2 regions of the Paenibacillus guangzhouensis genome follow, and region 2 is predicted to be linked to the other one. Evidence: a T-box and tRNA genes for the amino acid it is inferred to sense, from the RefSeq annotation. Region 2 holds a T-box; the other holds one or more tRNA genes.
The links. The T-box of region 2 lies ahead of trpS (tryptophan--tRNA ligase). A T-box ahead of a tRNA ligase gene usually reads a tRNA of that ligase, here a tRNA-Trp.
Positions count from the first base shown of each region.

Region 1 (3,380 bases), 2.1 Mb from region 2:
ACCAGGAGCTCTATCACCAGAAGAATTCGAAATCGTCAAACAGCATACGAAGGATGGCTATGAATTGGTCAAAGCAACATCCGGAACGACCATGCGCCAAGCACTCGTTGCACTGCAACATCATGAGCGCCAGGATGGCAGTGGATATCCTCTTGGTCTTCGTAGCGATAATATTGACCTGTATTCCCGTATCGTTGCGGTTGCCGATGTATTTCATGCTATGTCCTCCGAGCGCGTCTATCGCAATGCAGCCCCCTTCTACACCTTATTGAATGAACTATATCAATTTGCTTTTGGCAAGCTGGATGCCAAGATTGTACGTCTTTTCTTAGACCGATTAATGCAAGCGCTTGTAGGAAACGAGGTGCTCCTTACGGACGGCCGTAGAGCGATTATCGTCATGATCAATTCACATGATCCGATTCATCCGTTAGTTCGTGTCGGTGATGCATTCGTGGATTTGAGCAAATGCTCAATTCAGATTGAAGAAGTTCTTGCGTAGGTAAATGAAAATGAAGTATACATATGTAGGATATGGACGTTAGCAATGATATGCTGCGTCTTTTTCTTTTGATCATGACAGGTAATAGCAAAAACACCTTAAGGAATAATCCTTAAGGTGTTTGACATTTCATTTTCATTTGAAGAAGTGGTGCCGGTGAAGGGACTCGAACCCCCACGGTTTCCCTCACGATTTTGAGTCGCGCGCGTCTGCCAATTCCGCCACACCGGCTTATTAAACTTCTTGTTTGTAATGGCGCGCCCTAAGAGATTCGAACTCCTGACCTTTTGATTCGTAGTCAAACGCTCTATCCAGCTGAGCTAAGGGCGCAATCATTATGGTAAATATGGTGCCGAAGACCAGACTTGAACTGGTACGGTAGTCACCTACCGCAGGATTTTAAGTCCTGTGCGTCTGCCGATTCCGCCACTCCGGCACGGAGTGAAAATGGTGGAGGCGCCACCCAGACTCGAACTGGGGGTAAAGCTTTTGCAGAGCTCTGCCTTACCACTTGGCTATGGCGCCAAAATATAAATGGAGCGGACGACGGGAATCGAACCCGCGACCCTCGCCTTGGCAAGGCGATGCTCTACCGCTGAGCCACGTCCGCATAAATGGCTGGGGATCAAGGATTCGAACCTTGGAATGACGGAGTCAAAGTCCGTTGCCTTACCGCTTGGCTAATCCCCAACAATTTTGTTGGTGCTTTGTTTTTAATTAATGGGGCGATCGATGGGACTTGAACCCACGAATGCCGGAGCCACAGACCGGTGCGTTAACCCCTTCGCCACGACCGCCATAATTAAAATTTATCCAATTGTAATGCTCTTGGCAGGGGCAGCAGGAATTGAACCCACACCAAAGGTTTTGGAGACCTTTGTTCTACCTTTAAACTATGCCCCTATATTGTGGTGGAGGCTGATGGATTCGAACCACCGAACTCGGAGAGAGCAGATTTACAGTCTGCCGTGTTTAGCCACTTCACTAAGCCTCCACAATGTATTACATGGTGCCGTCGAGAGGACTTGAACCCCCAACCTACTGATTACAAGTCAGTTGCTCTACCAGTTGAGCTACAACGGCATATTAGATTTTCATGGTGGCTCGGGACGGAATCGAACCGCCGACACGAGGATTTTCAGTCCTCTGCTCTACCGACTGAGCTACCGAGCCTTATTCGTATTCTAGATGGCGGAGCTGACGGGATTCGAACCCGCGGTCTCCTGCGTGACAGGCAGGCATGTTAGGCCTCTACACCACAGCTCCATATTATCGGCTCAATTAAGAGTTGGTTGCGGGGGCAGGATTTGAACCTGCGGCCTTCGGGTTATGAGCCCGACGAGCTACCGGGCTGCTCCACCCCGCGTCATCAAACAAAAAATATTATGGTGGAGGCTAACGGGATCGAACCGCTGACCCTCTGCTTGTAAGGCAGATGCTCTCCCAGCTGAGCTAAGCCTCCATTTTACAGCGACATCTATTATTGTATCAGATGTTCTATCGACTTTGCAACCATCAATTTTTACCAGTTACGAAGTTTTAAATGGTGACCCGTAGGGGATTCGAACCCCTGTTACCTCCGTGAAAGGGAGGTGTCTTAACCCCTTGACCAACGGGCCATGCAAGTAATAATTAGTGGCGGAGAGAGAGGGATTCGAACCCTCGAGACGCTTGTGACGCCTACACGATTTCCAATCGTGCTCCTTCGGCCAACTCGGACACCTCTCCACATGGCTCCCCGAACAGGACTCGAACCTGTGACAACTCGATTAACAGTCGAGTGCTCTACCAACTGAGCTATCAGGGAATATTTATTCATGTTGTCTGCTTCTCATTTTTTCGAAGCAACTTTTATATCATATCACATTAACTTGTAATATGCAACATGTTTTTTCAGAGAATTTTGATCTCTGAAAACTAGATACGAGATAATTTGCGTTTTAATTTTAGGATAAGCCCTCGACCGATTAGTATTGGTCAGCTCCACACATTGCTGCGCTTCCACCTCCAACCTATCAACCTCGTCGTCTTCAAGGGGTCTTACTAATTGGGAAATCTCATCTTGAGGGGGGCTTCACGCTTAGATGCTTTCAGCGCTTATCCCGTCCGTACTTGGCTACCCAGCGGTGCTCCTGGCGGAACAACTGGTACACCAGCGGTACGTCCATCCCGGTCCTCTCGTACTAAGGACAGCTCCTCTCAAATTTCCTACGCCCACGACAGATAGGGACCGAACTGTCTCACGACGTTCTGAACCCAGCTCGCGTACCGCTTTAATGGGCGAACAGCCCAACCCTTGGGACCTACTTCAGCCCCAGGATGCGATGAGCCGACATCGAGGTGCCAAACCTCCCCGTCGATGTGGACTCTTGGGGGAGATAAGCCTGTTATCCCCAGGGTAGCTTTTATCCGTTGAGCGATGGCCCTTCCATGCGGTACCACCGGATCACTAAGCCCGACTTTCGTCCCTGCTCGACCTGTATGTCTCGCAGTCAAGCTCCCTTATGCCTTTGCACTCTTCGAATGATTTCCAACCATTCTGAGGGAACCTTGGGGCGCCTCCGTTACTCTTTAGGAGGCGACCGCCCCAGTCAAACTGCCCACCTGACACTGTCCCCGAACCGGGTTACGGTCCTAGGTTAGAACTCCGATACGATCAGGGTGGTATCCCAACGGCGCCTCCACCTAAGCTGGCGCTCAGGCTTCTAAGGCTCCCACCTATCCTGTACAGATCGTACCAAAGTCCAATATCAAGCTGCAGTAAAGCTCCATGGGGTCTTTCCGTCTTGTCGCGGGTAACCTGCATCTTCACAGGTATTAAAATTTCACCGGATCTCTCGTTGAGACAGCGCCCAAGTCGTTACGCCATTCGTGCGGG
Region 1 is NZ_CP045293.1:6,598,322-6,601,701, reverse strand. It holds gene GCU39_RS29650 (HD-GYP domain-containing protein) at 1-502, shown strand, start outside; tRNA gene GCU39_RS29645 (tRNA-Leu) at 651-733, opposite strand; tRNA gene GCU39_RS29640 (tRNA-Arg) at 756-832, opposite strand; tRNA gene GCU39_RS29635 (tRNA-Leu) at 850-938, opposite strand; tRNA gene GCU39_RS29630 (tRNA-Cys) at 954-1,027, opposite strand; tRNA gene GCU39_RS29625 (tRNA-Gly) at 1,038-1,112, opposite strand; tRNA gene GCU39_RS29620 (tRNA-Gln) at 1,118-1,192, opposite strand; tRNA gene GCU39_RS29615 (tRNA-His) at 1,224-1,299, opposite strand; tRNA gene GCU39_RS29610 (tRNA-Trp) at 1,332-1,405, opposite strand; tRNA gene GCU39_RS29605 (tRNA-Tyr) at 1,412-1,496, opposite strand; tRNA gene GCU39_RS29600 (tRNA-Thr) at 1,510-1,585, opposite strand; tRNA gene GCU39_RS29595 (tRNA-Phe) at 1,600-1,675, opposite strand; tRNA gene GCU39_RS29590 (tRNA-Asp) at 1,692-1,768, opposite strand; tRNA gene GCU39_RS29585 (tRNA-Met) at 1,792-1,868, opposite strand; tRNA gene GCU39_RS29580 (tRNA-Val) at 1,889-1,964, opposite strand; tRNA gene GCU39_RS29575 (tRNA-Glu) at 2,047-2,121, opposite strand; tRNA gene GCU39_RS29570 (tRNA-Ser) at 2,139-2,230, opposite strand; tRNA gene GCU39_RS29565 (tRNA-Asn) at 2,234-2,309, opposite strand; rRNA gene GCU39_RS29560 (23S ribosomal RNA) at 2,450-3,380, opposite strand, start outside.
Region 1: it has a tRNA-Trp gene. The T-box ahead of trpS (tryptophan--tRNA ligase) is inferred to sense a tRNA for this amino acid. The anticodon was not compared.

Region 2 (3,380 bases):
CACGGCGATTGTTGAGATTTTCGCGCAATTTCACTATAATAGAGCGGTTGTGCTGTTTACATCCAGAGGAGGATACATCATGAACAATGATTCCACAGCAATGCAATCCTCGAGACTGCATTACTTCATAATGATTACGGTTATTATCGTGACGGGCGCGAGTCAAGGACTGCTGCTGCCGCTGCTGACGGTCCTGCTCGAGCATATGGGCGTCTCATCCGACTTGAACGGATTGAATGCGGCGATGCTGTATATCGGTATCTTTTCCACCCTCTTTTTCGTAGAGAAACTACTAGCCTATTTCGGTTTCAAAAAACTCATATCCTTATCCTTGATGCTCGTCATCGCTGCCTTAGTGCTGTTCCCGATGTTTCAGAATATCTGGATTTGGTTCGCACTGCGATTCCTAGTCGGTGTCGGCGATAGCGCACTGCACTACGCATCCCAGCTCTGGGTGCTGACATCGAGCAATGAGCAGAACCGGGGACGCAACCTCTCCTTCTACGGGATGAGTTACGGGATCGGGTTCAGTATTGGGCCGCTCGGCATGAATTTGCTTGTCTTTGGCGATTGGGTACCTTTCGCAGCGATCGGCGTGTTATGCACCATCGTGCTGCTCCTCATTGTATTCATTCTGCCTGACTATCAGGTCATGGGGACCAACAAAGAAAATGCGCCTGTGCTGGAACGCCGCTATACACGGTCCTTCCAATGGGCATGGTTCGCGCTTCTACCCGCGTTCCTATACGGCTATACCGAAGCATCGATGAATAGCAGCTTCCCGATTTACGCGCTGCGCATTGGGCTCGAGCAGAACTGGATTTCCTTCCTGCTGCCGTTCTTTGGGATCGGAGGATTGATCCTCCAGTTGCCGCTTGGCGTACTCAGTGACCGGATTGGCCGTAAAAAAGTGCTCATGGGCGCAGGCTTCCTCGGCGGGGTTGCCTTCCTGCTCATTCCGCTCTATGGTGCGAATCCGACGGCCATCCTGGTTCTATTTATGATTGCGGGCGGTATGCTGGGTTCCTTCTTCTCGCTGGGGCTCGCTTTTGCAGCAGATATTCTACCCAAAGCTTATCTGCCTTCGGCCAACGTCGTTGCCAGCTTCATCTTCAGCATCGGCAGCATTCTTGCGCCGAACTTGGCTGGGATCGGCATGCAGCATATTTCGATTTCATCGCTCTTCTGGCTGCTGGGCGGTATCTTCATCGTGTTCGCCGCACTTGGATTCTGGTTCAGACAGAAACAAGCAGAGCAAGTGCGTATCCGCGAATCGGTGCTTGACGCCTAGCCCTACAGACGCGTATGATACTGGAAATGAAATATTTGCTAAACGACGTTGAAAAAGGGGAAGTAGGAGCGCGAACGAGGACTTGCAGAGAGCCGGTGGGAGCTGTGAACCGGTGTCCACCGCACTTTGAATGGCCTTTGGAGTTGTCTTCCGAACCGCTGCTGCGAGAGTAGGAAGTACCGGGGTTCCCGCCGTTATCCAGGGAGCGATATCGATGAGCTGGACTAGACTGGCGAATTCCGTATCGTTAGAGCGGATCCGTTCTCCCTTTCCAAGGCGAGCAACGAATCAATAAAGGTGGTACCACGAAGCTTTCGTCCTTTCATAGGGCGAAGGCTTTTTTTGTTGGTATAGAATACTTCATCGCGTGAAGTTAATGTATCACGTTGCGGGGTTATTTTGAAAGGAGGTGATGGTCATGGAAGATGGTTGGTGGTGGCGATGGTTCATTCACAGTAACGGTAAATTTAATCGAAAGGGTCGCCAGCCTCATGTTGGCGGCTCCCTAAGGAGGATTTCTGATGTTAAAAGAACGTGTATTAACCGGAGACCGCACGACAGGCCGACTACACCTTGGCCATTACGCCGGAAGTTTACAGAATCGTGTACAGCTGCAGCATCAATATGATACATTCATCATGTTAGCCGATGTCCAGGCTTTAACGACCCATTTTGATCGGCCCGAAATGATTCGCGAACATGTGCGTGAAGTAGCACTCGATTATCTAGCAGTAGGCATTGATCCGGAGCATGCGAATATCTTCATCCAATCGATGATTCCGGAAATCGCCGAGCTGACGGTATACTTCTCGATGTTCGTGCGGATCAATCATTTGCGCCATAACCCTACAATCAAAGCGGAATCCCGCGGCGGCAATTTTGATGAGCTCTACTACGGTTTCCTCGGCTACCCGATCAGCCAGACGGCGGATATTACGTTCTGCAAAGCAACGATCATTCCTGTCGGCGAGGATCAGCTGCCGCATCTCGAGAGCTCGCGCTACATCGTGCGGCGGTTCAACGAGCTCTACGGCCCGGTATTCCCTGAGCCGCAAGCGATGCTAAGCAAGTTCCCCCGCCTCACGGGGCTCGACGGCAATGCGAAGATGAGCAAGAGCCTCGGTAATGCCATTGCGTTAAGTGCGAGCCCCGAAGAGATTGCGCTCAAAGTACGGAAAGCCGTAACAGATCCTGCGCGCATTCATAAGCATGACCCAGGGCATCCTGAGCGTTGTCCCATTTATCATTATCACCAGGCGTTTCGCTCGACTGAGGCTGCCGAGATTCATACTGCGTGCGAGCAAGGCAAGATCGGCTGTACAGCCTGCAAGCAGCACATCACGAACACCCTTCAAGAGCTTCTCGCCCCAATGCGTGAACGACGGGCTGACTATGAAACAAAGCCAAAATTCGTCGATGAAATGCTCCAGCACGGGACCGAACACGCTCGCAGCATCGCACGCCATACCATGGAAGAGGTGCGTGAAGCGATGGGGATTCAATATTTCAAATCACATATATAAGAAGGGAACGCATCGTATATGATCCATTATCTTGAATACTGCTTAAGCAAGCCGGGCACCACCTTAACTTTCCCCTTCGGTAATGAAGTACGCGTCCTGAAGGTCGGGACGAAAATGTTCGCACTGATGTCATCCGACGATCCTGCACCCGATATCAGCTTGAAATGCGATCCGGTCCGCGCGGCTTCGCTTCGGGAACAATATACCGACATTAAGCCCGGGTATCATCTGAACAAAAAGCATTGGAACACCGTTACCCTGGACGGCGATCTCACCGATGAAGAGATCAAGATGCTGATCGATCACTCGTATGAGCTTGTCTTTAAAGGATTGACAAAGGCGGAAAAAGCCGAGATTACGGGATAACCTGTAGGTAGGCAAGGACGAAGAAGCAAGCTTACAGCTTGCTTCTTTTTGTGTGATCGATTATGTTTTTGAGTCTTATGAATAACATGTGAATTTTTCCATATTCTGTTGTCGAAGTCCGGTGAATCGAGTATGATCAGAATAGAACGATCGTTCAATAGATAAGGATGACCCATGATGAAAAGACATTACGATAGTGA
Region 2 is NZ_CP045293.1:4,487,847-4,491,226, forward strand. It holds gene GCU39_RS20195 (MFS transporter) at 80-1,291, shown strand; T-box leader at 1,331-1,616, shown strand; gene trpS (tryptophan--tRNA ligase) at 1,813-2,814, shown strand; gene GCU39_RS20205 (MmcQ/YjbR family DNA-binding protein) at 2,833-3,180, shown strand; gene GCU39_RS20210 (TetR/AcrR family transcriptional regulator) at 3,355-3,380, shown strand, end outside.